Regions from separate parts of the Streptacidiphilus sp. EB103A genome, predicted to be linked through region 2. Evidence: riboswitches for the same ligand, from Rfam matches in the RefSeq annotation. Region 2 holds a riboswitch; each other region holds the start of a gene.
The links. Region 2 has a riboswitch for thiamine pyrophosphate ahead of ABH941_RS40460 (phosphoribosyltransferase family protein). Riboswitches for the same ligand answer to the same signal wherever they lie in the genome.

Region 1: it holds a riboswitch for thiamine pyrophosphate, as region 2 does, so the genes downstream of both, thiC (phosphomethylpyrimidine synthase ThiC) here and ABH941_RS40460 (phosphoribosyltransferase family protein) in region 2, are expected to answer to the same signal.
Region 3: it holds a riboswitch for thiamine pyrophosphate, as region 2 does, so the genes downstream of both, ABH941_RS24345 (cytosine permease) here and ABH941_RS40460 (phosphoribosyltransferase family protein) in region 2, are expected to answer to the same signal.

Annotation. Positions count from the first base shown of each region.
Region 1 is NZ_JBGCAQ010000010.1:287,580-297,460, reverse strand. It holds gene ABH941_RS18935 (metallophosphoesterase) at 1-503, shown strand, start outside; gene ABH941_RS18930 (hypothetical protein) at 842-1,936, shown strand; gene ABH941_RS18925 (aspartate-semialdehyde dehydrogenase) at 1,940-2,971, opposite strand; gene ABH941_RS18920 (hypothetical protein) at 3,319-4,074, shown strand; gene ABH941_RS18915 (DUF1707 domain-containing protein) at 4,271-4,924, shown strand; gene thiC (phosphomethylpyrimidine synthase ThiC) at 4,978-6,840, opposite strand; TPP riboswitch at 6,835-6,974, opposite strand; gene ABH941_RS18905 (YibE/F family protein) at 7,095-8,429, shown strand; gene ABH941_RS18900 (hypothetical protein) at 8,505-8,714, opposite strand; gene tenA (thiaminase II) at 8,939-9,631, opposite strand; gene ABH941_RS18890 (cupin domain-containing protein) at 9,635-9,881, opposite strand, start outside.
Region 2 is NZ_JBGCAQ010000046.1:1,483-11,363, forward strand. It holds gene ABH941_RS40440 (hypothetical protein) at 1-227, shown strand, start outside; gene ABH941_RS40445 (hypothetical protein) at 809-1,459, opposite strand; partial or broken gene ABH941_RS40450 (IS630 family transposase) at 1,867-2,895, opposite strand; gene ABH941_RS40455 (helix-turn-helix domain-containing protein) at 3,280-4,365, shown strand; gene ABH941_RS40460 (phosphoribosyltransferase family protein) at 4,422-5,786, opposite strand; TPP riboswitch at 5,943-6,118, opposite strand; gene ABH941_RS40465 (hypothetical protein) at 6,293-6,421, opposite strand; gene ABH941_RS40470 (hypothetical protein) at 6,855-7,541, shown strand; gene ABH941_RS40475 (transposase family protein) at 7,712-8,281, shown strand; gene ABH941_RS40480 (restriction endonuclease) at 8,462-9,214, shown strand; gene ABH941_RS40485 (hypothetical protein) at 9,201-9,419, shown strand.
Region 3 is NZ_JBGCAQ010000015.1:41,974-51,854, reverse strand. It holds gene ABH941_RS24360 (PKD domain-containing protein) at 1-1,690, opposite strand, end outside; tRNA gene ABH941_RS24355 (tRNA-Ser) at 2,489-2,577, opposite strand; gene ABH941_RS24350 (S1C family serine protease) at 2,745-4,496, opposite strand; TPP riboswitch at 4,703-4,818, shown strand; gene ABH941_RS24345 (cytosine permease) at 4,811-6,187, shown strand; gene ABH941_RS24340 (glycerophosphodiester phosphodiesterase family protein) at 6,323-7,189, shown strand; gene ABH941_RS24335 (ATP-binding protein) at 7,450-8,022, shown strand; gene ABH941_RS24330 (DUF5926 family protein) at 8,182-9,180, shown strand; gene ABH941_RS24325 (bifunctional DNA primase/polymerase) at 9,443-9,881, opposite strand, start outside.

The sequences.
Region 1 (9,881 bases), on a different contig from region 2:
TCCTCGCCGCCTGGCGCCTCAACGGCGGACAACCGACCGACATGGAGCGGCTGGAGGACCATCATGTCGCCTGGCTCACCAGGCTCCCCGCGATGACCGTCGAGGACGACCACCTGCTGCTGCACTCCGACACCACCGCCTACCTGGAGTACGGCGACTCGGTCGACGCCGTCAACGACGCCATCCACGAGGTGCTGAACCGCGGCGACGGCGACGAGTGGTGGGACTGCTTCCGCCGGATGACCAAGCGGTTCGCCTTCCGCGGCGACACCGGCGCGGCCTCGGCGCACGAACTCCTGGACGTGCTGGGCGGCCGGCGCATCGTCCACGGCCACAGCCCCATCCCCTACCTGCTCGGCGACACCCCGACCGAGGACGGGCACCCCGCCAAGCAGGTCACCGGGCCGCACGTCTACGCGGACGACCTCGCCATCGCCATGGACGGCGGCGTCACCATGGAGGGCGAAGGCCGACTGCTGATCGCCCGGCTCCCGCTGGTCTGACGGACCCCGCGGTCCGGGCCGGGCACTGCCCGAGCACTGGTAGGGCACTGTTTCGCGCTCGAACTGACGGAATGCCAGCGGCACGTGCCAACGGCAACAGGTGCCCCACCTGTCCCGGAAATTCCGGAAACCGACTGTCAACGGGTCCGCGCCGACCTCTACCATCGAAGTCCCTGCTGCTACCGCTCCGCCCTTCCAGACCTGGATGCTGACGGGGCGTTCGGGGAACAGACGGCTCCACTACTCCGGGGGCGACCCCCCGGACTCCCGGATCCCGCGTGAACCCGGAACCGGCGGGCAGGGTGCACAGGGTCGACGAGAAGAGGGCTGGGTAGAACATGGACAGCGCTCCGTACCTGCAGGCTGAGGACAAGCTCGACTACGAGCGGATCCTGGAGGAACTCCTTCACAACGAACAGGTCCGCTCAGCCCTCCGCCGCGCGCCCACGGGACCCAACGCCGAACAACTGCACACCCGGGCCATGCGCGACTCCGCCACCGTCGCCGGCACCGCGGCGGTCGAGTACTCCTACTTCGTCGAGCTGCGCGAACAGGCCCGCCGCACCACCCCCGTCCCGGACTGGGAACGCCTGGGCGGCGACGACCCGGCACAGTGGCAGGAGCCCGAGAGCGCGCTGATCGCCGCCGAGCGGGCCGGACTGGTTCCACTGGTCGCCGTGCTGCTGCCGATCCTCTCCGGATTCAGCGCACTGCTGCTGCTCCTGCTCGGCTACGGCCTGCGGGCGGACGGCCAGAAGCTGGGTCAGCCACTGGTCACCGCCGGGCTGGTCGCCGCCGTGATCTGCGTGGCCGCGATCGCCGCCGACATCATCGGGCTGCTGCTCACCGCCGCCCGCGACGCCGCGTCGCCGCCCCAGGGCCGCAACCCGGAGCTGTACGCGGAGCTCGCCAAGGCTCGCGAGGCCTGGCACAGCGCACTACGGGAGCGTGGCCTGCTCCCCTATCTCCTGGCCCAGTTGGGCACCACCCCGCGCCCACCGAGGCCGCGCCCGGCCGGTGTCAGCCTGGTCCGCACCCGCCCGCGGCTGGGCTTCACCAGCCCCGGCTTCACCAGCCCCGGACCGGAGCGGATCACCAACGAGCGCGGGGAGGAGGTCGAACCCGAGGAGGGCGGCGAGCCCCACTTCACCAGCCCGGGGTTCACCAGCCCCGGACCCGAGGGGATCACCAACCAGCGCGGGGAGGAGTTCGAGTCGGACGACGACGACGGCGAGAGCCACTTCAGCAGCCCGGGATACAGCAGCCCGACGTTCGAGGTGATCCGGCAGCCCTTCGAGCACCCGGCACCGACCGTCCCGCCGTCACGGACCCAGGCCTCGGTCGGCAGCGGCTCCAGCTCCGCGTCGGGCGCCGGCTCCGGCGGCCGCTTCCTCCCCAACGCCGACGACGCCGAGGAGGAGCAGCCCTCCTGAGAGCTACTCGGCCGCCAGCTCGGCGGCCACCAGCTCCGCGATCTGCACCGCGTTCAGCGCCGCACCCTTGCGCAGGTTGTCGTTGGAGATGAACAGCGACAGACCGTTCTCAGCCGTCTCGTCGGCGCGGATCCGGCCCACATAGGAGGGGTCCTGCCCGGCGGCCTGCAGCGGGGTCGGGATCTCCGAGAGCTCCACACCGGGCGCGTCCGCCAGCAGCTCCCGAGCCCGCTCGGGGCTGATCGGCGTCGCGAAACGGGCGTTGACCTGCAGCGAGTGCCCGCTGAACACCGGGACCCGGACGCAGGTCCCGGACACCTTGAGGTCGGGGATCTCGAGGATCTTCCGGCTCTCGCTGCGGAGCTTCTGCTCCTCGTCGGTCTCGTTGAGGCCGTCGTCCACGATCGAGCCCGCCAGCGGCAGGACGTTGAACGCGATGGGGCGGACGTACTGCTTGGGCTCGGGGAATTCGAGCGCCGCACCGTCGTGCGTCAGCGCGCTGGCCTTGCTGCCGACCGCGTCGATCTGGCCCTGCAGTTCGGCCACACCGCTGAGCCCGCTGCCGGACACGGCCTGGTAGGTGGCCACCACCAGAGCGGTGAGCTGCGCCTCCTGGTGCAGCGGACGCAGCACCGGCATGGCGGCCATGGTGGTGCAGTTGGGGTTGGCGATGATCCCCAGCGGACGGTCCGCAATGGCATGCGGGTTGACCTCGGAGACCACCAGCGGGACCTGCGGATCCTTGCGCCAGGCGGAGGAGTTGTCGATCACCACGGCGCCGGCCGCAGCAACCCTGGGTGCGAGCTCCTTGGACGTCGCACCGCCGGCCGAGAAGATCACGATGTCCAGACCGGCGTAGTCGGCGGTGGCCGCGTCCTCCACCGTGACGACGCCGTCCTTCCAGGGCAGCTCCTTCCCGGCCGACCGCGCCGAGGCGAACAGCCGCAGCTCCGTCACCGGGAAGTCCCGCTCCTCGAGGATCCGGCGTACAACGCCCCCGACCTGGCCCGTGGCACCCACAATTCCAATCTTCATACCCACAGGGTAGGCGGCCCGCCCAACTCCCCGACCCGAATATCCGCCGCTCGGACACCAGGCCCAGCCCCCGACTCCGTAAGTCTTCCGCCTCCCGCACACACGGCCGGGAATTCCTTCGCTCGGCGTAACCGTAGGACGATCCGATCGTTGCCCAGAGTGCGCATGAGCAATATGGCTTGGATGACACGGCGAGCGGTGACGTAGCGAGTTGGCCGGTTCGGTCCGGCCCATGGGATCTGTGGACGATTGCGACTCATGCCCTTGACCGTCCGGGTGGGACGGCCCTGAGCCCCGGGATGGGGGCACCCATTCCATTCACCCCAAGCGAAGGGGGAGGCACAGCCATGCCACCCGAAGTCGCCCTGCTCGAATCGCGCGCCCTGCGCGAGAGCGTCGCCGACCGCACCGAAACCCTGGACCGGGTCAAGGTCCTCGTCCTGCTCCCGGACGACATGCACGTCACCACGAAGATGGTCGCCGACTACTTCGAGGTCGGAGAGACGGTCATCTACAACCTGGTGGTCGACCACCGGGACGAGATCGTGTCCAACGGGTACCGCGTTCTGGTTGGTGAGGAACTGACTCGCTTTAAGCGAGTCTGTGGACTCCAGTCATCCCGGAGCAGGTCAATGGCCCTGTTCCCGCGTCGCGCGGTCCTCAACGTCGCGATGCTGCTGCGGGACAGCGCCGTCGCCCGCAGGGTCCGGACCTACCTCCTCGACACCGAGGCAACGCTCCGGCAGGGTCCGCCCTCTTGGGGCATGCCACCCGGGCGACGGCTCGGCCCCGGCCCGCACTGGGACGAGTACGAGTACCTCCAGGCACACCCCGACGTCGTCACCCCCGAGCAGTACACCGCCCCCGACCAGGGACGATGGCTCGCCTGGGCCGACTCGGTGGACCACCGCCTCGACGCCCACGGGCGCGTCATCGGCGCGATGAGCGAGCAGCTCTGCCGCGTCGGCGAGGACGTCCGCGAGCTGCGCGGCGACATGTCTGCCATGCGCCAGGACGTCGCCGAGCTCCGCCAGGGCATGGCCCAACTCCTCCCAGGCTTCGGCCTGGGCACCATCCCAGCCAAGCGCCGCCGACGCCGCTGACCCAGTTGTCCACAGGCCGCCGCGATCTCCGGGCGGCCTGTGGACAACTCAGTGACAACTGAGGTCCCCAAAGGACCTCACTGCACTCGCAAGAACTGCACCCTTGGCGGGAATCCAAGTCGCGATATATCGTTAGTTCCCAGCCGTGCCACTGCTCCATCGCGCGACGACCTTCGACTGGATCAGGACGGGAACTATGTCGGGAGAGATCTCGCCCCCTGGAAAGAGCCCCGGCCACGACTCGCCGCCCGAGCTGCGGGCCTCCCACACGGACCGGGATCGGGTGGTCGACGTACTGCGGGTCGCGGCGGGCGACGGCCGGCTGACCGGGGCCGAGTTGGACGAGCGCCTGGAGGCCGCCCTGTCCGCACGGACCGTCAGCGAACTGGCCGTCCTCACCGCCGACCTGCCGCCTGTGTCGACCTCTGGCGGCGCGGTCGTGGCGGAGGTGAAAGACGTACTCCGAATCGATCAGAAGTTCAGCCCGGTCGAGCGGGTGGGACGCTGGATAGTGCCACGACGGCTGGAGCTCGCAACGGAGTTCTGCGAGGTGACGCTCGACTTCACGCTGGCAGTGATCACCCAGGACACCCTGCGGATCGACATGGACATGCGCGGCAAGACCCTGACGCTGATCACCAGGCCGGGCATCGTGGTCGATGCCGACGCCCTGAACCTGGAGTTCAGCAAGCTAAGGATCCGTCAGGCCCACGACCCCCATGCGCCGGTCACGCTTCGAGTGGAGCTGGCAGGAAAGAAGAGCTTCGGCCGTGTCGTCGTGCGGGGCCCAAGGCGGGCAGTAGGCCATTGGCTGCGCAGGAAGCCCAAGCCCCTGCCTACCGAAGACTGACTCAGCCATTGGCCGGCCAACCCGGTTTGGTCACTCTCCTCCGCTGTTTGAGGTCAGTCGGCCAACGGTAGGTACACCCGTCCACCGGAGGCCGTGAACTCCTCAGCCTTGGCCCGCATCCCGGCTTCGATCTCGTCTTCGCCGGTCACCGGGGTCTCGTCGCCGAAGCTCTCCCTGATGCCGTGCGATATCCGCATCGAACAGAACTTCGGACCGCACATCGAGCAGAAGTGCGCCGTCTTGGCGGGTTCCGCCGGGAGGGTCTCGTCGTGGAAGGCGCGGGCCGTTTCGGGGTCGAGGGCCAGGTTGAACTGGTCCTCCCAGCGGAACTCGAAGCGGGCGTCGGAGAGGGCGTCGTCCCAGGCCTGGGCGCCGGGGTGGCCCTTGGCGAGGTCGGCGGCGTGGGCGGCGATCTTGTAGGTGATGACGCCGGTCTTGACGTCGTCGCGGTCGGGGAGGCCGAGGTGTTCCTTGGGGGTGACGTAGCAGAGCATCGCCGTTCCCCACCAGGCGATCATCGCGGCGCCGATCCCTGACGTGATGTGGTCGTAACCCGGGGCGACGTCCGTGGTCAGCGGGCCGAGGGTGTAGAAGGGCGCGTCGTCGCAGAGCTCCTTCTGCAGGTCCATGTTCTCGCGGATCTTGTGCATCGGGACGTGGCCCGGCCCCTCGATCATCACCTGGACGTCCCGCGAGCGCGCGATCCGTCCCAGCTCGCCGAGGGTCGTCAGCTCAGCGAACTGGGCCTCGTCGTTGGCGTCGGCGATCGAGCCGGGGCGAAGCCCGTCCCCCAGCGAGTAGGTCACGTCGTAGGCCCGGAGGATGTCGCAGAGCTCCTCGAAGTGCGTGTAGAGGAAGTTCTCCTGATGGTGCGCCAGGCACCAGGCCGCCATGATCGAGCCGCCCCGGGAGACGATCCCGGTCTTGCGCCGCGCTGTCAGCGGGACGTAGCGCAGCAGCACTCCGGCGTGCACGGTCATGTAGTCGACGCCCTGCTCGCACTGCTCGACGACGGTGTCCCGGTACACCTCCCAGCTCAGTTCCTCGGCCCGGCCGTCGACCTTCTCCAGCGCCTGGTAGAGCGGGACCGTGCCGATCGGCACGGGGGAGTTGCGCAGGATCCACTCCCGGGTGGTGTGGATGTTGCGGCCGGTGGAGAGGTCCATCACGGTGTCGGCGCCCCAGCGGGTGGCCCAGGACATCTTCTCGACCTCCTCCTCGATCGAGGAGGTGACGGCCGAGTTGCCGATATTTGCGTTGATCTTCACCAGGAAGCGGCTGCCGATCAGCATCGGCTCGACCTCGGGGTGGTTGACGTTGGCCGGCAGGACGGCGCGGCCGGCCGCGATCTCCTCCCGGACCAGCTCCGGGTCCATCCCCTCCCGCAGCGCCGCGAACTCCATCTCGGCGGTGACCTCGCCCCGGCGGGCGTAGCCGAGCTGGGTCACGGCCGTGCCCTCCCGGGCCCGGCGGGGCCGGCGCGGGCGGCCGGGGAAGACCGCGTCGAGCCCCTTCAACCCGGTCGCGCTCGCAAGCTCGCCACTCCGTGCCAGGCCCAGCCCGCCGCGCGGGGCGGTGTGCCTGAGTCCGTCGTCCTCGGGACGCGGCTCGCGCCCGTGGTAGTCCTGGGTGTCACCGCGTTGGCTGATCCAGCCGTCCCGGAGCGGCGGCAGCCCGCGCCGGACGTCGGCCTCGAACGACGGGTCGGTGTACGGGCCCGAGGTGTCGTACAGCGGGACGGCACGGCCGTTGCCCAGCCGCACCTCCCGGTAGGGAACACGCAGGTCGGGGCGCGATCCCTGGCGGTAGGCCTTGGTCCAGGCGGGGGTGGGGTAGCCGGTCCCGGTGCTGGACGGGCCCTGGGCGGAATGCTGCTGAGCGGCATGCTGCTGCTCTGCGTCGTACGTGCTGGTCATCAGACCCACTTCTCCCTACGCCGGCATTACCCGGTCAGGTTCCTGCGGTCGGCGCAAGCAGCTGCCGTACGAATTCCGCGTACGGCGGTCAGCGCCCTCTCAGCCCGGTGCTCCGAGCTCCCGCGTCTGCAATCTAGACGCCGCCCACCGTAGCGAGCCGGGCCCCGGCTTGGCCAGGGGGCGTCGGTGCTGCCAGATCTCACACGCTTCCGGTACGGTGCACTGCCACAGCCCATCCGGAAGGGACTGTTCCCGTGGCCGACCACCCGCACGAGCACGAGCACGGCCACAGTCACGACCACGGCCCGGCCAGCCCCGCCTCCCGGCGGCTGCGCGCGGTCATCGCCGCCGTGCTGATCCCGTTCGCGGTGGCGGTGGTGGCGGGCATGGTGCTGATGTGGCCGGGCAGGCTGCCCGCCCACGCCTCCACCGGACTGGGATTCGACCAGCCCACGGTGAGCGGCCGGGTCACCGCGACCAAGGCGGCACCCTGCGACGCGGGCTCGACGTCCACCGCGTCGACAACGTCCGCAACAGCGGCAGCCCAGAACGTCTGCTCGCTGGTCAGCGTCGCCATCACCAGCGGCAAGGACTCCGGCAGGACCATCCAACTGACCCTCACCCCGGACCAGACCGCCGTCTACAGCGCGGGGGAGAAGGTGGTCCTGGACTACTCCCCGACCGCCCCCGCCGCGCTGCAGTACACGATCGGCGACGCCGACCGCTCGATGCCCATGGCGATCCTCGCCGGGGTCTTCGCCCTGGCCGTGGTGCTGGTCGGACGGCTGCGCGGGCTCGCCGCCCTGGTCGCGCTGGGGATCAGCTTTGCCGTGCTGTCGCTGTTCGTGCTGCCGGCCATCCTCAAGGGCGAGGACCCGCTGCGGGTCGCAGTCGTCGGCGGCGGAGCGATCATGCTGATGGCGCTGTACCTGTGCCACGGCCTGTCCGCGCGCACCTCCGTCGCGGTCATCGGGACCCTGGTGTCGCTGGCCCTGATCGGCGTGCTGGGTGAGGTGTTCATCGGTCTGACCCATCTCACCGGCAACACCTCGGACGAGACCGCCCTGGTCCACTCCCTCTTCACCGGGATCAAGCTCCCCGGCCTGCTGCTGGCCGGTGTCATCATCGGATCCCTGGGTGTGCTCAACGATGTGACGGTCACTCAGGCCTCGTCGGTGTGGGAACTGCGGGCCGCCGACCCCACCATGGGCACCCGGGCGCTCTACCGGGCCGGCATCCGGATCGGCCGCGACCACATCGCCTCCACCGTGAACACCCTGGTCATGGCCTACGCGGGAGCGGCGTTGCCGCTGATGCTGCTGTTCACCATCGCCAACCGGGGCGTCTGGACCGTAGCCACCAGCGAGATCGTCGCCGAGGAGGTGGTCAGGACGCTGGTCGGCAGCATCGGCCTGATCGCCTCGGTACCGCTGACCACCTTCCTCGCCGCGCTCGTGGCCAGCCACAACACCCGCCCCGTGACCGCGGCCGCCATTCCGGCCCAAGCCACGCGACAGGCCACGGCCACGGCCATGGCCACGACTTCGGCTGAAGCGGGCGCGGGCGGCCGGCACCGCCACCGCCGCTAGCACCGGAGACGCCAACGCGAGAGCCCCGTACCGGATCCCGGTACGGGGCTCTCGTGAAAGGACGTCAGACCGGCGTCAGCGCGACGCCCGCTTCACCAGGATGACGACCACTGCCCCCAGCGCCACCACGAACATCACCTTGATGATCCAGCCGAAGAGGAAGCCGATGACTCCGAAGATCGCTCCCACCACGGCGGACGCCACCCACAGCGCCACGATCAGCACGATGACCGGAACCACGATGTTGCGCATCCAGCCAGGGAGCGTCTTCCAGATCTCGTTCATGTTGTCCGTCCTCCCCCGCGGGGTCTGTCGTCCCGGGGCCTCGGGGCCACCGGCCCGATTGCTTCTTCCTGTTGACTCGATCGTACGGCCGCAGGGGTCTCCGGTGGACGCTTCGCGCCCCTGAGAGAACCCGGATAAGCCCCCTACCGTCGGCCCCGGGGAGGGTCATCCGCAGGTCGGGGTGGGTTACCCGCAGGTCACCGGTCCGCGCTCGGCTCCCGGGGTCAGACCGGCCAGCGCTCGCCGCGCCAGGCGGCGTCCCAGAACATCCACTCGTAGCGCGAGGTCGTCGCGAAGTGCCCGACGGCGCGCCGCCGTTCGACCGGCGAGAGCTCGGCGCCGACCCGGTCGGTCAGCTTCAGCACCCGGCGGACCACGGCCTGGAACGCCTCGTCGCCGTAGCTCTCGATCCAACGGGCGTAGAGGGGATCGGGCGACGAGGTGCGCAGCAGTGCCTCGCCCACCCTGGCGTAGATCCAGTAGCAGGGGAGCACCGCCGCCAGACCCTCGGCGAAGGAGCCGCCGTAGACCGTGGCGAGCAGGTAGCTGGTGTAGGCGCGGGTGGTCGGCAGCACCCCGGCGTCGTCCACCGTGGCGCCCGGACCGTCCAGGCCCAAGTCGTTCATGAAGCCCGCGTGCATCTCCTGCTCCGCCGCGAGCGCGCCCACCGCGTCGTCGGCGAAGGCCCTGACGTCCGCCTCGGTGGGGGCCTTGGCAGCGCAGACCGCGAGTGCCCTGGCGTAGTCGCGCAGGTAGTGGGAGTCCTGGACGACGAAGTGACGGAAGGCCGTCCGGGGGAGGGTGCCGTCGGCGAGCCCGAGCAGGAAGGGGTGGTCCAGGATCGCCCGGTAGGTGGACTCGGACGCCTGCCACAGTTCGTCACTGAAATTGAAGGAGCCGGAGCGCACAGGGTCCACGGATCAGCTCTCCGGAGGGGAGAAGACGACGAGCACCCGCAGGTCCTCGCTGATGTGGTGGAAGCGGTGCGGCATGCCCGCGGGCACATAGGCCACCGATCCGCGGCCCACGGTCGTGGTCTCGTCACCGACGGTGAGATAGGCCCGCCCGCTGACGACGACGTAGACCTCGTCCTGCTTGTGCGGCTGCTGCGGGTCCAACGCGCCCTGGTCCAGCGCGTACAGGCCCACTGACATATGGCGTTCGTTG
Region 2 (9,881 bases):
GCGCCCATGTCGAGAGCCAGATCCTCCTCTTGGACGCGCGGGGTCGTCGCCTGCTCACCTTCCCTGCGATGGGGATGAGCCAGCGCGAGGTCGGTGCCGTGGCGCAGGCCGCAGGACTGCGTTTCGCGGCGTACGAGCTCGCGCAGTCCGGCTGGGAGTGGCCGCGACCGCTCAGCTCCCGACTGTTCCCGAAGCGGCGCGGGCACATCCGGCTGCGGTTGTCCTGACGCGCCGTTGGACGCTGCCGTCGGAGGTCCATGGCCAGCACCTGAGTGCGGTCGAAAACTCCGGTCGGCAGCGGGACCGGGGCCGCCGACCTGTTGCCGGGCCCGGCGCATTGACGAAGGAGAGGGAAGAGCGACAGACCCCGGGTGGGAGCGCTTCCAGTCGCAGCCGCCGTCCGACGCCCTCCTTGACCGCACCGAACACAGCCCCCCGAGCACAGGAAGCGGCCACCGATGAGCACACCTCCTAAATGAAGCGACGTCGGCCTGTGGAAGGCATCCCCCGCGTCCTGACCGTCCGGCTTGAGGAGCAGACAAGGCCGTCTTCACCGCCACCCTGGTTGCTTGCGCGAGGGGCCCACGCAAGGGGTGACGTACCGCATCGGGCCCAGACCTGCGGGACGGCGCGGGTTTCGGCGTCGGTGGGCTGGCCATCGGATTGCCGAGGGGGAAGGCCGCGGCCCTGGGGCGCGCTGCGGACTCTGGCTCTGGACGCGATGTCACCCGCATGCGCTGCTGTGGGGCAGAACGCAGCGCGTTGCGGCCCCTGATGACCGTCGAGACGCGGTAGGCCGGGCGTGTCGTCATGCTCCCGGGGGTTGGGCGGCCTCCGCGGATCGGTCATGCAGAGCGGCTTGCAGGAGTGCCTGTGCCGACTGTCGCATCAGCTCGGTTGCTTCGGCACGCGACAGCCCGGCGATGTCGGTGAGCCAGATCAGGGATTCGATTCCGGTGGCGGAGCGGATCGCCACGGCGAGCCGGTGGATGTCGATGTCCGGTCTGGTCTCGCGCAGCGGCGTCAGCGCGTCTTCGATCCAGCCGATGGCGCGGCCTTGGCGCAACAACGTCTGTCGGCTGGCGCCGTCACGGCTGTCGCCATCATGGGCCGGTTCCAGCGACAGTCGCAGCGACGCGCGCAGCTGGGGTTCCCACTCCAGCGTCAGGTCGGTGGAAGCGACCATCACCAGGTCGAGCCGGGCGGCCGGGTCGTCCGTCGGGGCATCTGCGGGGAGCAGCGAGGGGAAGTCGATCTGCGGATGTGCCGCGGCGACGAGGTCGCGCTGGTTGGCGAAGTAGCGGTAGGCCGTGGTCCGGGAGATCCGGGCAGCGGCGGCGGCCGCTTCAACGGTCGGGGGCGCACCTGCGGCGAGGAGGGCGCGGGCGGCGGCGACCAGGGCCGACCGGGTGCGGGACTTCTGCGCCCGGCGGCCTGTCGATTCATACGGCACATCCATGCCCATCATGGTACTCTAGTGCCCATAAGTGAACTCGACGCCAGGAGGCGGCGATGTACTCCGATCCCGTAGCCACGAACCCCGGTCTCTACACGGTCCTGTTCGAGAACGACCGCGTGCGCGTGCTGGAATACCGCGACCAGCCCGGCGACAGGACCACGATGCACGGACACCCCGACAGTGTCATGATCACCCTGAGCTCGATCAGACGACGGCTGACGGCCGGCGGCCGAGAAGTCGAAGTGGAGCTACCGGCCGGTCAAGCGCGCTGGCTCGACGCCCAGGACCACGCCGGGGAGAACATCGGCGACACCGAATCCCACGGGATCTTCGTCGAGCTCAAGGAAAACCGGCCGGACCGGGTGCAGGCAGCCTCGGCCACGCTCGGCCCGCACACGAGCTGACACTTCGGCGGTCTTGGTCCAGTTGAAGGGTCTGGCGTTGGTGTTCCAGGTCTCGATCCAGTCCTGGAGTGCTGTTTTGAGGTCGTCGAGGGAGCAGTGGACGCCGCGTTCCAGGCAGCGGCGTTCCAGTTCGGCGAGCCACCGCTCGACCTGGTTGATCCACGATGAGTACGTCGGTGTGAAGTGCAGGGTGAAGCGGGGGTGTTCCAGCAGCCACCGGTGCACCACGGGTGACTTGTGTGTGGACAGGTTGTCGCAGATCACGTGGACCTCCAGGCCGGCTTCGGTCTGGCGGTCGATCAGGTCCAGGAACTCGCAAAGGTCGACCGCGCGGTGCCGGGCGGACAGCTGGCTGATGACCTTGCCGTTGGCGGTGTTCAGCGCGGCGAACAGGTCCACGGTGCCGTGGCGGATGTAGTCGAAGCTGCGTCGGTGGGGGACTCCGGGCAGCATCGGCAGGACCGGGGCAGTCCGTTCCAGGGCCTGGATCTGCGGTTTCTCGTCCACCGAGAAGACCACGGCGCCGGCGGGCGGGGCCAGGTAGAGCCCGACCACGTCACGGATCTTGTCGATCAGCAGCGGGTCGGGCGAGATCTTGAAGGTCTCCACCCGCCACGGCTGCAGGCCGAAGGCCCGCCAGATCCGGTGCACGCTGGTGGGCGAGATCCCGACCTGCCGGGCCAGGTCCCGCTTGGACCAGTGCGTCGAGCCCTGCCGGGTCTCCTCGAGCGTGCGCACCACCACCTCCTCGACCTGCGCGTCGGTGATGGTGCGCGGCACACCCGGACGGGGCTCGTCACCAAGCCCGTCCAGGCGGTCCTGGATGAAGCGGGCCCGCCAGCGGGTCACCGTGCCGCGAGCGAGCTTCAGGCGCCCGGCCACCTCGATGTTCGAGCGACCCTCGGCGCACTCCAGCACAATCCGCGCCCGCATCGCCAAACCCTGGGCGGTCGACCGACGCGACGCCCACCCCTGCAACGTCAACCGCTCGGCCTCCGTGAGCACCAGCGGATCCAACCTGGGATTCCCCATCCCTACAGCAGACCGCCGAACTCAAGACCTTGTCACTAGGCCGACACGGCCGACAGCCAGACCACGCACGCGAGTCGCGGAGCAGGCGGGTCGTGCGTCGGCCCGGGGGGTGGGCCGACGCACCTCCGCGTCTGCGGCCTGATCACACGGCCACGCGGGCCAGCCGGATCCGACAGCGCTCCGGTGTTATGACCTCCCCAGGCCCATCCACCGGCACGGCGCCAGCCACCTACCCCGCATCGTCTCGTCGAACCGGCTCAAGGCTGCGATCCGCAGACGAGGATCACGCCGGCGACCGTGCGGTGACACCCGGATTCCCCACAGGGTCGTTCGGTTGCCTTATCGTCGGTTCGGCTGCCCGTGGTGGCCAAGTCCGGTCGAGGAATGCGCCTGCAGCACGATCACCCCGGAGGCGACCCCGACGCTCGGCGCCGCCTGCCGGCCAGGCGGCTCACGAGGACGAACAGGCCGCGTTTCCTCGGCCCGGCCAGCAAGGTGGGCACCTTCACCGTCGACACCGACACCGACACCGACACCGACACCGACACCGACGCCACCGGAACCGGTCGGGGAACGTGGGAGCCGTTCATCGACACCTGGAACGACCGCATGGGAGACCTGTACCCGCTGCCGGAGTTCAGCCCTTCCACGGTCGACGGCTTCCAGGGAACGATGCGCTCGGTGGTCCTGGAAGACACCGCCATCAACGAGCTCTGGGCATCCTCATCCGTGAGCACCCGGGCAGTCGGGACGTACGAGCACGATCAGATCAGGTTGTACGTCGGGCTGCGCGGCGCGGTGGCCCTGCAAGACCCGCACAATCAGGGCGGTGACGCGTACGTCTCGGCCGACACCTACTTCATGCACCACGTCGTGACGGAGAATCACTTCCACACCACCCCCGCGATCGGCACCCGCATCTTCATCTTTCCCGGCGACGCCCTGCGACCCCTGGTCGCCGGGAAACCACGAACCGGCCAGGCCACCTCACCCGCAGCGCAGATCCTGATGGCACACACCAGCATGGTGCAGCGGACCGTCAGCGACCTCAGCCCGGCGGGGGCGCACTCGTCCCGCAACGCCCTGCTCGAACTCGCCAAAGGGCTGATCCTGGACCAATTCGACGACCGCGAGCCCACCTTCACCCCGGCGCTGGCACAAGCGGCCAAGGACCTCGCCGATGCCCGGCTCACCGACGCCGAGTTGTCTCCGGCCACGATCGCCGCGCAATTACACGTCTCAGTGCGCACCCTGCAACGGGCCTTCGCGAGTCTGGACGAGTCGTTCAGCGCCTACATCCGCCGCCGACGCCTGGAGGAAGCGGCCCAGGCACTCACTGCCTCCGGATCACGGCTCAGTATCTCCGAGACAGCCGCACTCTGGCATTTCACCGACAGCAGCCACTTCATCCGCGCTTTCAAGAGGCAATACCATGCCACACCAGCACAATTCGCACGCCCCCTGATGTAACGCCTCACCCGGCCGCCTCAGCTGCAGCGATGACTCTACGAGCCCCACAGGGTTGCTCAGCGGGTCGCCCGCGCCGGTCGAGGGGTACGGATCAAGTGCCGGGTGAACCATTCCTCGGCCAGATCCGCCACCGCTTCCAGTGTGCCTGGCTCCTCGAACAGGTGGGTGGCGCCCGGGACGACCGCCAGTCGGCATTCGCAGCGAAGCTGCGCCTGGGCCTGGCGATTGAGGTCCAGCACCACCTCGTCGTCGCCTCCTACGATGAGCAGGGTGGGCGCGGTCACCGCCGAGAGTCGGGGTCCGGCCAGATCGGGCCTGCCGCCGCGCGAGACGATCGCCGCTATCGGCGAACCGGGCTCCGCTGCCGCCGAGAGCGCCGCAGCCGCTCCCGTGCTGGCGCCGAAGTAGCCCACGGACAGGCCCTGGGCCTGCGGCTGGTCGAGCAGCCAGGAGGTGGCGTCGGCCAGGCGGCGGGTGAGCAGGGCGGTGTCGAAGGCGTTCGCCCGATCGAGCTCCTCCTCCTCAGTGAGGAGGTCGAACAGCAGCGTGGCCAGTCCCGCCCGGTTGAGCGCGTCCGCGACGAACCGGTTGCGCGCACTGAGTCGGCTGCTGCCGCTGCCGTGCGCGAACAGCACCGCTCCGACCGCTCCCTGGGGAACGGCCAACTGCCCGCTGAGCTGTGTCGATCCGGCGTGGACGGCGACCTCCGGATCCGCGAGGGGAGGACCCGCTCGATCTCGCGCCGCCTGCGGCGTCACCGAGCGGTCCCGGTCGGTCTCACCCATCCGATCGGCTGCCTGGTCCAGCCAGGCTACGACTTCGTCGTCCGAGGTCTGCGCGAAGTCCTCGTAGAACTGTCCGATCCCGAAGAAGCCGGCCGGCGTTTCCACGCACACCAGTTCGTCGGCCACATCCCCCAGTCGGGTACGCCACTCGCTCGGCGCCACCGGCACGGCGAGCACCACCCTGGCTGCCCCCTGCGCGCCGGCGATCAGGCAGGCGGCGCGGGCCGTCGAGCCGGTGGCCACGCCGTCGTCGACCACCACCGCCGTCCGGCCGCTGAGCTCGACGCGGGCTCGCCCGCTCCGGTACCGCCCGGCGCGGCGCTCCAGCTCGACGCGTTCCCGCTGCTCCACCGCGGCCAGCTCGTCCGCGGAGGTCCGGGTCGCCCGCTGCGCCGATTCGTTGATGACACGTACCCCGCCCTCCCCGATGGCGCCCATGCCCAGCTCGGGCTGGAACGGCACACCGAGCTTGCGCACCACGATCACATCCAAGGGCGCGCCGAGCGCTTCCGCGACCTGCGCCGCCACCGGAACCCCGCCGCGCGGTAGACCGAGAACGACCACGTCCGCGCCCCGCAGATACGCCAGCCGCGTGGCCAGCCGCCGCCCCGCATCGAGACGATCAACGAAGTACATGGCCAGAACTCCTTGGGAGGGCGGAACTCCGCCGCGGCCCCCCAGGCAGACAGTCAACGTCCCGACACGCATCCCGGTACCCGCAGGCGATACCGATCCGGCGTCGCGGGGGTTGTTCCGCGATCTGCCGCTCGCTCCGTGCCGGCGCGCAACAAAGAACCTGCAAGGTGGGCTCCCTTCGCCGGCATTGTCCGGATCAGGTGATGGAGGTCGCCGTTGGGTCCTACGGACCCGTCCGGCCTCTCAGCAAGGTTGTCGAGACGACCTGAGCCGTGAGCCTGAACTGAGCTCACTCTCCCGGCCGCCGCAGCCGAACTCCCTCGCTCGCCCTGCAGGCCACTGTCCAGAATACGCCGGTTTCACCCCGATGCCATTGCCGTTCTGCAGGAGGGTTCCCTCGGGCAAGGAGCCGCCCTGTGGTCGCCACCCTGGGTTGAGTCCAGGACATGGGCTGCGGCTGGCGGGCAGGGGCATTGCAAAGTCTCTTGATCTTGTGAATGTGCTGGTCAGGCGATGTCTGGGAGGTCGAGTGGGCGGTTGAAGGCGTTGTAGGCAACGTGGCGGAGGCCGACGGCGATATTGCTGTATCCGGCGTCGCGGAGCGTGTTGATCGCCAGGTTCCGCAGGGTTGCCATGGTTTCAGGGCCGTGGTTGGTGCGGATCTTCGGGACGTCTTCCTCGATTCACTGATGTTGGAAGCGTGATAGCTGTAGGCGGCCGGGTTCTTTCGGCTGCAGCGGGCAGGCGTTGTTCCCATCGGGCCGTTCCGGGCGAGATACTCCAGAAGCCGGAGATATCCATGGGGGTCAAGTCACAGGCGAGGGGCTTGTCTTGAAGTGGCCTGGTGTGGAAGCGGGAGTGGGACGGCGGGCACGGCGCTGGTCCAGGCCGCTGCGATGGGCTCTGGGCCTGCCCGAACGGGAGTTGTCCGGCCCGGTTCGGCTGAGGTCGTGGAGCAGATGGTTCGCACGGCGCAGTTCGTTCCTGCTCCTGGTCGCAGCCGGAGCGATCCTGGGAGCGGGGGCCGAGGCGCCTGCTGTGTGGCTGGCCGCTGTGGCGTGGACTCCGGTGGCTGCCGACGCCGCCCTGTGGCGGAGCGTGCCGACGCAGGTGCGGCGGGCGCTGCAAACGGCAGAGCTCGTGGAGGAGATTCGGAGACTGGAGTGGCGGCTTCGGGGGACGGGCTGGGCAATGGAGTGGGATCTGGATGCCGGCTGGGCCGGGCGCCCGAGGCCGACCGGCTTCAGCCCCGCCCCGTCCTCCTTCGGTGGCCCCTGCCGGACTTCGCCGTCGCTCCAGGAGGCACAGTGGACCCAGGGGTACGGATTGCTCTTCGCCGATACGGGCGACTGGTTGCGCTCGGCCTCGGTGACGTGGACCGGCAACGTGTTGGTGCTCGTTGACGGAGCAGCGCGGCGGGTGACCATTCCGCTGGCGGACAAAGGGGCCCAGAGCGCTTCGTCGAGGGGCGCGCGTCCGGTCGAACTGGTGCTCTTGAGCCAGGACGATCCGCTGCGGCCCGGGCGACGCCAGGTCAGCCTGCTGGTGCTGAATGCCGATGGCCGCCGACTGCTGACCATGCCCGGGCTGGGCCTACCGGAGGACCAGGTACGTGAAATCGCCTCGGCCGCACGACTGGACTTCCGCAGCTACACACTGACCACGCCATGGGATCTGCCCGGAGGCGGAATCGCCTCCAGGATCTTTCCACCCGCTCGCGGCCATCAACAGCTCCGGTTCAGTCCGCGCAGCTGATCGGCCTGGGGTGCTGGAGCCACCGCTGCCAGGGGCGTTTCAAGGTCTTGGCGGGCGGTGAGCCTTCAGGTCGCGATGGACAAGGGTGCCGGGACCGGCCCGTCACGAACGCAACGAAGCTCCGGTTGGACGGGGTGACCTCCAAGTCGCCTCGAACCACCGGAGCTTCGATGTGCCGCCAGTCTGACACCGTCTGCCTGATCAAGTCGCCCGTCCTGGACGGCGTGGCGGGACTGCCGCTGGTGGAGCGGCTGCAGGTGCTGCCCGACCCGCGTCGGCGGCGAGGGGTCCGCCACCCGTTCCTGGCTGCGCTGCTGGTTGCCGCCTCCGCGGCCGTCGCCGGAGCGCAGTCGTTCGCGGCCATCGGCCAGTGGGCCGCGAACGCCCCGCAACACACCCTGGCCCGGCTGGGGCTGGCGTGGCCGACGCACTCGGCGTGCGGATCGCCCCAAGCGCCGCAACGATCCGCCGGGTCGTCGGTCTGGCCTGCCCGGGCCCGGTCGGCAACCAACCCGGGCGGCCTCCGCACGGGCCGCGCTGTGCCCGGGAGGAACGGACCTCCGCGGTGTTGGGTCCTGCGGCCGCTGTACTGGGGAGACAGCCCCCGGGAACATCCTTTGCGTCAACTCTCGCCTGCGGCGTCAGCCAGCAGGCATTTCCGTTACCGCAGGTCAACGGCTAAAGCAGGGGAGGCGTCCGCATCGCGCCGCCTCCCCCGGAGGGACACGGTGCGCACCTGAGACGAGGACGTATTACCAGGTAGACGGCGGCTGCCGGGGCACGGCGGTGTCCGCCGGAGGCGGTGGCCGGTTCATGCGCCCGCACCGGGGACCAGTGGTGTGATCGGCCCGCTGGTGTCAGTGCGCCCTGCTACACCAAGAAGAAGCCGGCGCAGGCGCGACGGAGCGGGAGCCCGCGCGGTGCGCGGCGAGAGGGGCACGGTGTTGGACGAGGACGGGGATCTGGACCCGACCCTGAAGTTCATCCTGGTAGCGCTCCTGGTTGTGGCGGCCGCGGTGATGGCGTGGAAGTTCCTCCTCAGCCCCGTCGTGCACTGGTTCGCCGTTGACGTGCCGCATTGGTTCACCGCTACGGTGCCGGCGTGGTCGGCCGGGCATCCGTGGACCACGGCGCTGATCGCCGTCGGGGTGTTGCTGCTGGCGGTGCTGGTGGTGCGGGCGCGACTGCACGCCGGCTACGGTTATGCCGGGTATGCGCAGGCCGAGGACGAAATGGGCGCTGAGGACCTCGGGCTGACGTTCCGGATGCGGGAGTTCGTGGCGATGACCGGCACCGAGTTCGAGCTGGCGGTCGCACAACTCCTGGCCAGGGACGGTTTCCTGAGCGCCAGCCACGTCGGGGGAGCGGGTGACCTCGGGCAGGATGTGCGGGCCTGGGACACTCAGGGCCGCAAGCTGGTGCTGCAGTGCAAGCGCTACACGAAGGCGGTCGGCTCGGAGCACGTGCAGAGGTTCAACGGCACCGCACGGGCGGTCCACGGTGCCGATCTGCCGCTGATCGTGGCCCTGAACGGGTTCAGCATCCATGCGGCCAACTTCGCCGCAAGCCAGGGCATCATCCTGGTGGGCCGCAGCGAGCTCAAGCGCTGGGCGCACGGCGAACACCTCTACAACGTTCTGGCCCCGAACAACCCGGCCCTTGGCCTGGCCTGACACCCGGACCCCGGGCCGCCCGCCCGGCGGCGGACGGGTGGTCCAGAGCGTTGCCAAGCATGCGCGGCTGCTGCGAGCCAGCCTGCTCGGCCACACCCAGCGCGACACCGTCTACGAGGCGTACCAGCCCGAGCCGGGCCCGATGGTCTGGGATCCCTCAGCGGGACAGCGGTTCCGCCGATTCCCGGACTGGGCCGGAAGTTGAGTCGCCTCGTGAACCTCCGGCTGGGACGCGGTGGCGGCAGGCGGGTCCAGTCGGGCCGTTATGAGGAGTTCTACAAGCTCGGCGAGGAGTCATCGGCATGTCGCACAGCAGCATGCAACTGCCCATGCTGCTCGATCGGCACGTTCGCGGTGGCGCTGCTCCTGGGACCAGCGGGCGCTGCCTGGTGTGGTGGACTCGGAGTGGACTGGGCTGGTGGACCGGTCGGTGTGGCCACCGATAGGGCGCCGGTGCGTTCGCGCCCGGAGGTGGGATCGCCGCTACCTGTGGTGGTTCCCAGACCGGCGCGCAGCGCCGGGTGTTGGTGGCCGTACGCTTGGCGTCCCCATGCACATCCGAGGCGTGGACACCATGACCGAGGAGAATGCGTGTGGCACAGGGACGGACCGGTATCAGAGGTGCCCCATCGGCTCGGGCTCGATGGGGGAACCCGAGCGCGGCGAC
Region 3 (9,881 bases), on a different contig from region 2:
TTGTCCCGTTGTTGTTCCATACCTGCGCGATCACCATCGCCGCGACGGTCTGGCCAGCCTTGTAGTTGAGGCTTGATGTGCCTCCGCTGACCCCGACGTAGCCGCTTCCGGTGGGGTCCGTGACGGTGACGTTGAGCGCGACCGCGTGGAGCCAGTTGCCGTGCGAGGCGGCGCTGGCGGGGAGGGGGAAGGTGACGGAGCCACCGGCCGGCACCGGCCGGGCGCCGGAGCCGGTGCCGTTGCGGGTGTCGAGTACGCGAACCGGTGCCTCCGCGGTGAAGTCGGCGCCGAGTGTAGTCACCGGGGCCGCAGCGCTGGTGTTCGTCGCGCCGGTCGAGTCGGTGACGGTGACGGTGACGGAGTACCCGCCCGAGTGCGTGTAGGTGTGCGTGGCCTGGCCGGTGGTGTTCACCAGTGGAGCGCTGCCGTCGCCGAAGTTGAAGGAGTAGCTCGTGATGGCGTTGAGTCCGTGGCTCTTGGTGGCGTCTGCCTTCACGCTCATGCTGCCGGTCGCGGTCGCGGTCACCAACGCGCCCAGCGGGTCCTGGTACTGGAACGAGCCACGCGAACAGTACGCGGGGGAGCCCGCTCCCGTCACCGGGTAGGAGGGGTCGTCGACGCAGGACTTCCCGTTGATGTCGGTGGCCTGCTCGCCGGGCGCCGCGGCGTTGGCCGCGTCGATGCCGACCGAGTCGTAGCCCAGCATGAGGACATTGCTGCCGACGTACACATCCGGGGTGGCGTTGATCTCGTGCGCGCCCTGCCCGCTGGCGCTGTGCAGTGCCACGGCCTTGGCGTAGGTGGCGGTACCCCACTGGTAGGAGGAGGACGAGGTGGGCTCGACCACGTTGTAGTCGAGGGTGGTGCCGGAGACGGAGCCGGTTCCGATCGCAATCGACGGGGTTCCGGTGCCGTAGAACCCGTTGAAGGACACGACGTTGTCCTCAACGGTCGAGTTCGGTGAGCTCCCGGTCAGCGAGATCGCGGTCGAGTAGCTCATCAGGAAGGTGTTGCCGGTGATCTCGGCGTTCGGTGTGCCCGCGACGGCGACAACGGTGCCGTAGTCGCCCCAGAAGGCGTTGTCGGCGATGGTGTCGTTCGAGCCGCCGGCGTCCACCTGAATGTAGGGGTGTCCGTTGGCGTTGAACTCACTCGCCCGCGTGACGGTCACGTAGCTGGAGTCGCCGGCGACGTGGATGTCGGGCGCCTGCTGGGGGTGGGAGGCAAGGTAGCCCACCCAGTCCATGAACTCGTCCACCGTGACGTGGTGCGAAGCGTTGATCAGCAGCGCGTCACTCGTCGCGAGTTCCGCGATGCGGAAGTTCTCGAGGTCGATGTAGCTCGAGTTCTCCACGTCGATCGCATGGGCGGGGCTCGATGTGCTACCCGCGTTGAGCGGGCTCTCGAGGACGATCGGCTGGCTGTAGTACGCGTTGCTGGGCACGATGCTCGACTCGAAGACGATCGGCGCGGCCGCGGTGCCCTGCGCGCTCAAGGTGAAGCCGGCGTATACGCCCGGCGTTACCAGAACCGTGTCGCCCGCGACTACAGTGTTCGCCGCAGCCTGCAGCGTGCAGAACGGTACGGCCTGCGTACCGGTGCCGCTTGCGGTGTCCGAGCAGCCCGAGCCGGACGCCCCGTCCACGAACAGCACTGGCCCGGACGGCGTGGGACGCGGCGTCCCGCTCACGGCAGTGCTGACCTGTGGGACGGCCGTCTGGCGGCCGTCGACAGTGCGAAAGGCGTTGGCCTCAGGCTTGGCGGCGGCAGAAAGCGGCGCCTTCGACGAGCCTGCTGACGCCGTGGGAGTTGCCGCCGAGGCCGTAGCCGACAAGGAGGCTGAGGCAGTCCGAGACGTCTTCGGGGCCGCGGACGAGGTCTGCGCGATCCCGGGTACCGCGCATGCTACGGCTAGCGCCACGGCTATCCCGCCGGACAATAGTCGATAACTCATCTGAACTACCCCTTACCGACAGGCACTCGTGAAGTCACGAGTGCGCGCGCATGTTACTACCCACCGCTGGACTCGATACGAACGGGGGCGCTGTGGAGGGGGATACAGTCGGTAAGCGGTCGGAGCCAGCTGAAATGGGGCCGACCATCCCGCCACGAGACCGCGAGATCTGGCCGCCCGGCGACTGGGTCGAAGGCCCGTCGAGAGCACGACTCCACTGACGGATCGTCGATGGAGGTAGGTCTTGTTGTCAGTTCATGAGGCAAAACCCTGTCCGTGCCGAGAGCCCGGCACCCACGCCGTTCTGCAGATGACGGCACGACAGCCGCCCCAACTGTTCCCGTCACCGGGTGGTAACAGGCGGTGACCCGCGGACACGTCCGAGGATGCGGCGCCAAGCAGCCGATCTGGTCCACGCCTGGTCCACAGAGAGCTGCCCCGGGCCTTCAGAATCGAATAGGCGTACGTTAAGAATCGAAAACAGCCAGCGTCGACAAACTTCGACACTGGCTCTGACCTGCACTTCTCTACCTGCGGAGAGCGAGGGATTCGAACCCTCGGTCACGGTTCCCCGTGACGACAGTTTTCAAGACTGTTCCCTTAGGCCGCTCGGGCAGCTCTCCTTGCGCGGGTGGGCAGCACGAAGGGGGGCGAGCCCCCCGGGTGGTTGTCCGCGCTCAGGGATCTTCTCATGTTCGGGGGTGTGCTCGGGCAGCAATAGCCCCGTACGGCGGAGGTGCTGGTTGCCGTACGGGGCCGGGTGGGGCCGGAGGGTGTCGGGTCGGGCGGGTTACTGGTCGCCGGTGCGGGAGCCGAGGGTGACGCTGGTGGTGTGGCTCTGGCCGTTGCGGGTGTAGGTGACGGTGACGACGTCGCCCGGGTGGTGCGACCAGATCTCGCTGACCAGGGTCGGACCGCTGTCGATCTGGACGCCGTCGAGCGAGGTGATGATGTCGCCCGCCTTGAGGCCGGCCTTGTCGGCGGGGCCGCCGGCGGTGACCGGGGCGCTGCCCTGGACCGCGGAGGAGGCGATCTTCGCGCCCTCGCCGGTGTAGGAGTCGTCGCGGAGGATGCCGATGATCGGGTAGACCGGGGTACCGGTCTTGATCAGCTGGTCCGCGACCCACTTGGCCTGGTTGATCGGGATGGCGAAGCCCAGGCCGATGCTGCCGGACTGGGTGCCGGTCGTCGTGCTGCTGCCGGTCGACTGGATCGCCGAGTCGATGCCGATGACCTGGCCCGAGGCGTTCATCAGCGGGCCTCCGGAGTTGCCCGGGTTGATCGACGCGTCGGTCTGCAGCGCGTTCATGTAGGAGGTCTGCGCGCCGGTCGAGTCGCCGGAGGCGACCGGGCGGTTCTTGGCGCTGACGATGCCGGAGGTGACGGTGCCCGAGAGGCCGAAGGGCGCGCCGATCGCGATGGTGGTGTCGCCCACCGCCACCTGGTCGGAGTTGCCGAGCGCCAGCGGCACCAGCGGCTTCTTCGGGGTCCCGGTCAGCTTGATCACCGCGACGTCGTAGCCGGAGGCGCGGCCCACGATGGTGGCCGGGTAGCTGCTGCCGTCGGAGAACTTCACCGACAGCTTGCCGCCGTTCTCCGAAGGCGCCACGACGTGGTTGTTCGTCAGGATGTGGCCCTGGGTGTCGTAGACGAAGCCCGTGCCGGTGCCCGACTCCTGCGAGTTGCTGGCCGAGATGGTCACCACGCTGGGCAGCGCCTTGGCGGCGACTCCGGCGATGCTCTCGGGGGCGCGGCTGAGCGCCTTGGGGTCCACGCTGCTGGTGACCGTGGTGGAACCGTTGGAGCTGTCGTTGTTCTCGATCGCGGCGCCGATCCCGCCGCCGATGCCGCCCGCGATGATCGCGGTGATCGCCAGCAGGGCGAGCAGCGCGCCGCGGCGCTTCTTGCGGGGCGGAACGGGCTGGCCGTAGCCGCCGTAGAAGGGCATGCCGGGCTGGCCGCCGTACGGGGGCTGACCGCCCTGCGGGGCGCCGTAGGCCGGGTCGAACGGGGGCTGGACCGAGGTCGCCTCGGCGCCGGGGACGGGGGCTCCCAGCGGTGGCGCGGTCGGGACCGGCGGCGCGGCCGGGTGGGACTGCTTCTGGAACGCTGCCTCCGTGAACGCGGCCTCCGGGTGCACAGCCTCCGGGTACGCCGCCTCCGAGTACACCGCGCCGTCGGGAGCAGAGGCCACCGGGGCCGGGGGTACCGGGGGTGCCACGGGGTCCGCTATGGGCGGCTGCGGCGGGGCCGGGGCCGGCGGCGGGAAGTCCGCGAGCGTGGGGTCGGCCGGCGGCTCGACCGAGCCGTACGGGAGTACGGCCGTGGCTTCAGGCTGCGAAGCCTGGGGCGGAGCGGGCTGGACCGCCGGGGCAGACTGGGCCGCCTGGGCCGCCTGGGCCGCCTGCACGACGGTGTCGTCCGCAGCGGGAGCAGCTGCGGGCGCTGCGTCGCGCGGCACCCCGTTCGACTGCGCGTCGAGGGAGGGTTCCACCGGTTCCCCACCGGTGGGGACAGCCCCACCCTCGTGCTCGGTGCTCACGAATGACCTCCTCCTGCGGGACTTCGCGTCCCAAAGCTTTGCCCACCCACTGTCAGGGCATCGTAAGGGCCAGCTTGGCGCTTCCCTTGGCCGCATCTATAGCGCACCGATCTGAGAGCTTTCTTACGCCATCCGCTCACAGCTCATCTACAGCTCATCGGACATTCATCCTTGGCTCGCTGCCCGGCTGCCCCTAGCATGGCCTCGAACACATACGCGGGAGCTTGGACCCATCCAGGCTGAGAGGGCGCCGAACACGGGGCGCCGACCGCCTGAACCTGACCGGGTAATGCCGGCGTAGGGAGCTGAGCCTCGTGACGTCCGTTTCGCCTTCCCCCTCCCCTGTCCTCGACCGGGCGGTGGGGTCCCCGCGCGTCGAAGCGCCGCTGGTGCTGGACACCTCACCCCCGCGCACCCTGGGCTTCCGCGACCAGGCGGCGTTCTGGACCAACCTCGGCGTCAGCCTGATCGGCTTCCAGAGCGCCGCGACCGTGCTGGTCTTCAACGGCAAGGACCTCTCCCTCGCTGCCTCCCTCACCGCGATCGTCGTCGGCACCGTGATCGGCTCGGTGATGCTCGGCATCGCCGCCGTCATCGGGACCAGGGCCGGGGCGCCCGCCATGGCGATCCTTCGCGGGCTGTTCGGCACCCGGCTGTCCTACCTGCCGACGGTGCTCAACATCGTGCAGTGCCTCGGCTGGGGCGTGTTCGAGCTGACCGTGATCGCGATGGGCGCCGACGCCCTCTTCGGCGGCGGACCGCACTGGCTGTACGTGGTGCTGGCCGGAGTGCTGACCACCGCGATGACGATCCGTCCGCTCGGCGCCATCGCGGTGCTGCGCAAGTACGTCGCCGTCGCGGTCGGCGTGGCGATGCTGTTCTTCACGGTGGAGCTGCTGCGGCACGGGGTGCACGACCCGTCCCCGGGCAACTGGACCGGCTTCCTGCCCGCCGTCGACTCAGTGATCGCCGTCTCCATCTCCTTCGTCCCGCTGGCCGCCGACTACACCCGGCACGCCAGGAGCACCCGCAGTTCCTTCTGGGGCGCGTTCAGCGGCTACACGGTCTCCCAGGTGTGGTGCTACGTGGTGGGGCTGCTGGCGCTGCTGCAGGTCGGCGGCGACCCGAACAAGATCTTCAGCACCTTCATGGGCATCACCGCCGGCTGGCTGTTCTTCGCCGTGCTGGTGCTGCGCGAGGCGGACCAGTCCTTCGCCAACGTCTACTCGACGGCGATGTCGGTGCAGAACCTGCTGCCCCGGGTGGACCGCCGGATTCTCACCGTCGGACTCGGCGCGGTGGTCACCGTGCTGGCTCTGCTGGTGACCGACTTCAGCGGGTACGTGTCCTTCCTGGGACTGATCGGCGCGGTCTTCGTGCCGCTGTCGGCGGTGCTGGCGGTGGACTTCTACTTCGGGGCGGGGCGAGGCGAAGGAGGCTGGGACCTGACCGAGACCGCACCGACGCGGTGGCTGACGCTGCTGCCGTGGGCGGTGGGCTTCGCGGTCTACCAGCTGATCGCCCCGGCGCAGCTGACCGGCTGGGCCGGCAGCTGGCCCTCCTTCTGGGCCCACGCCCAGAACGCCCTGCACATCCACCCGCAGGTGTGGACCTCGGCCTCGCTGTTCTCCTTCGTCGTCCCGGCCCTGATCACCTGGGCGCTGACACCGCTGCTCCGCCGGGGGCTGTGAGCTCCGCCGGGGATGCGAACGGGGACGTTAACCGGTCGCACCGGCAGAATTCATCTGCCGCTGCCGGGGCCTGACGGGGGTCCGTTTTAGGCTTGTGGCGTGTCGAACGCTCCCCAGTCGAACGCCCATCGGCAGCTGGTGCTGCCCAATCGCACGAGCACCCGCGTGGTCGCCCACCGCGGCGCCTCCGGCACCCTCGCCGAACACACGCTGGCCGCGTACAAACTGGCCGTGGACGAGGGGGCCGACGCCCTGGAGTGCGACGTGCGGCTGACCGCCGACGGCCACCTGGTGTGCGTGCACGACCGCCGGGTGGACCGGACCTCCAACGGACGGGGGGTGGTGTCGACGCTGGAACTGGCCCAGCTGTCGGAGCTGGACTTCGGCTCCTGGAAGGCCGGGCGCGAAAGCGTCACAACCGGCGCGGCCGGAGCGGCCGGAGCGGCCGGAGCGGCCGGCGACATGGAGGACGGCGACGAGGCGGACTGGGCCGACGCCGAGCACACCTCGGTGCTGACCCTGGAGCGGCTGCTGGAATTCGCCACCGCCTGCGGCCGCCGCATCGAACTCGCGATCGAGACCAAGCACCCCACCCGCTACGCGGGTCTCGTGGAGCGCAAACTCCTGGAGCTGCTGCACCGCTTCGATCTGGTCACCCCGGCGGACGGCGAGCGCACCCCGGTGCGGATCATGAGCTTCAGTCAGCTCTCGCTGCGCCGGGTGCGGGAGCTCGCCCCCGCCATCCCCACGGTCTTCCTGATGGAGCGGGTGCCGCTGCGGTTCCGTGACGGCACCCTCCCGCACGGGGCGCGGATCGCCGGACCCGGCATCGACCTGGTCCGCGCCAACCCCGGCTACGTCGCCGTACTGCACCGCGCCGGGCACCGGGTGCATGTGTGGACGGTGGACGATCCGGCGGATGTCGAGCTGTGTCTGCGGCTCGGCGTGGACACCATCATCACCAATCATCCGCGCCGGGTACTTGACCAGTTGGGTCGCTAGTACGGACTATGGCGGAGCCGGGAGCCTGCTTCGGCAGGCGTGCGCGGGCGCAGTGGAATGGCCGGAAATTCACCCGGTTCACCATTCTTCACCACCCCCGATAAACACTCAGTGACGACCTGACTACGCTTAGTAAAATGGGTGGCGCGACTCCGACTTCAGCTGCTTTCTCGGCATGCCGAGGTGCTTCTGTTCTCGTTTCCGCCGTGCTTGCAACGGGCATTCACACCCTGGCTGACAGCTGAGGAGGAGGTCCGGGGGTGGCGCTGGTGGTAGCGCGTGATGTGCCGACTTCTTCGGCGACCATGGCCGTGCCCCATGGTCCCGAGAGCGTGAGCACTGCACGGCGTCGACTGCGAAAGGACCTCGCCGCGCAGCATCTGCCCGACGTCGTCATCGACGACGCGGTGCTCATACTCTCCGAGCTTCTGAGCAATGCCTGCAGGCACGCCAGGCCCCTGGAGCCGGTCCCGGCCTCCTCCCACGACGGCGTCCACCCTGGCTCGAACACCGACCACCCGACGGCACGGGCGCACGCCCAGGCCGCCTGGCTGGGACAGGGCCAGGGTCAGGCTGACTGCGGACGGGTGGTCGTCGGCTGGGAACTGCACAGCGACGGACTGCTCACCGTCGAGGTCACCGACGGCGGCGGGCCGACCCGGCCGCGCCGGGGCAGCCCCTCGCTGACCGCGCGAGGCGGCCGCGGCCTGGGCATCGTCGGCCAGTTGGCGAGCGACTGGGGGGTCAGGGACGCCCCGGGCGAGGTGACCGTGTGGGCGGTGCTCCCGGTGCGGGCCCGCCATGCCAGGCGCGACGGCGTCACGACGGGGTGAGGCGAGGCGGCCCCGAACGGGCGGCACCGCATCAAACGGGCTGACACCGCGTCAGTGGTGCGGCGGCCCGCGAGGCACCGCGGGGTGACCGGCGGGGACCCGCGGCACCACTAGGCTCGGTGCGGAACAAGCAGCCGCCGCACCGGGAGATACCGCACCATGGCCAAGAAGCCTCCGCAGAAGGCGCCCGCCCGCGCCGGGTCGAACACCGCAGCCAGCGCAGCAGCCGCGGGGGAGATCCCCGTCGTCGGCGCGCGCGAGGCCTGCCCCTGCGGTTCGGGCCGCCGCTACAAGGCCTGCCACGGCCGCGAAGCCTCGCACGCCGTCCAGGAACTGGTGCAGCGTCCGTTCGAGGGGCTGCCCGGCGAGGGCGACTGGGTGGCGCTGCGCGAGCTCGTCCCGGCGGCCACGGTGCCGCTGACGCTGAACGCGGCGGCGCTGAAGGGCGCCAACGGCGAGGTCCCCGCGGTGACCCTGGCGACGGTGCTGCCGATGGCCTGGCCCGCGATGCGCCGTCAGGACGGCAGCGTGCTGCTGGGTCTGCAGACCCACGGCTCCTCCGGCGACATCAGCCGCGACCTCGGCGACGCGCTGCTCCAGGCGCTGTCCGTCGAGCCGGGCACGCCGGTGCCGCCGCGCCGGCCGGCCGCGGACGCGCCGCGGCTGCAGGAACTGGTCGACACCTCGGCCGCGTTCGAGCCGACCCTGCACAGCGGCTTCGAGTTCTGGCTGGACGACGCCGACGCGGCGGTCGGCGAGGTCGCCGCCTCGCTGGAGAGCGCGAACGCCACCATCATCCCGACCGTGCGGCTGGCCTCGGTGGAGACCGCGTACTGGTGCTCGGTGCCGGACAAGAACCACCTGCGCTGGGTGATGCCCCATGCGGAGGACCGGCTGCTCGACGCACTGGCGCGGCTCGCCGCGAAGGACGACGCGGGACTGGGCGAGGGGACCAAGCTGGTCGGCTCGTTCCGGGCGCACGGACTGACCGTGCCGGTGTGGGACCTGCCGTCGGAGATGACGGCGGAGGACTGCGAGAAGCCGGCCGCCGCTTTTGCCGAGCGCCTTGCCGGCGCACTCGCCGATAGTGCGCCGCTCACGGGTCAGGAGCGCCGGGCGCGCGCCGGCCTGGTGAACCGTCAGGTCACCCTCGGCTGACAACGGACTGTTTACGCATTGCGCTCGATCGGGCACGTTCGGCGACAGCAAAAGTCGACCCGTGCCCTTTTGGCAGTGATGTGCATCACAATTCCCCAGGTGGAGGCAGAAACACCGCTTCTGACTCCCCCGGGGGAATTTGCTTGGGGGCCAAAACTTGTTACGGTTTAAACAGCTCGGTCGCTGGTGCATCCCCCGTCGCCAGCGGCCGGGCATTGTCTTTTCGGCTGCCCGGCCGTCGGCCTGCCGATGCGCGGCCCGCTCAGTACGCCAGCCGCGCCCCGTCGGGGACCGCCGCACTGGCCGCGACCAGAGCCCCCATCAGATCACTCACCGAGGGTAGCCACGGCGTCCCGTCGGCCCCCGGATCCGGTACCGGCTCCCGGGCCCAACGCAGCACCCCCGCCCCGGTCCTGGACGGCGGCAGCACCACGTACCCGCCGCTGCCGTGGTAGCGCAGACTGGTGGGCACCCACTCCTGGGCGATCAGCAGCTCCGCCAACTCCTGCATGGTGTACGGCGCGACGAGCAGAACGTACCTGGTGGGCGTGGCGATCACCGGACCGGTCCGGATCCGCAGCGCGTCGAAGTACTCCAGCACCCGCGCCCCGGCCGAGGCGGGCAGGCTCACCGCCGAGACCGGACCGCCGGTCGCCAGCACCAGCGGTGCGTCCGGATGCCGTCGCCACCACCAGCGCACC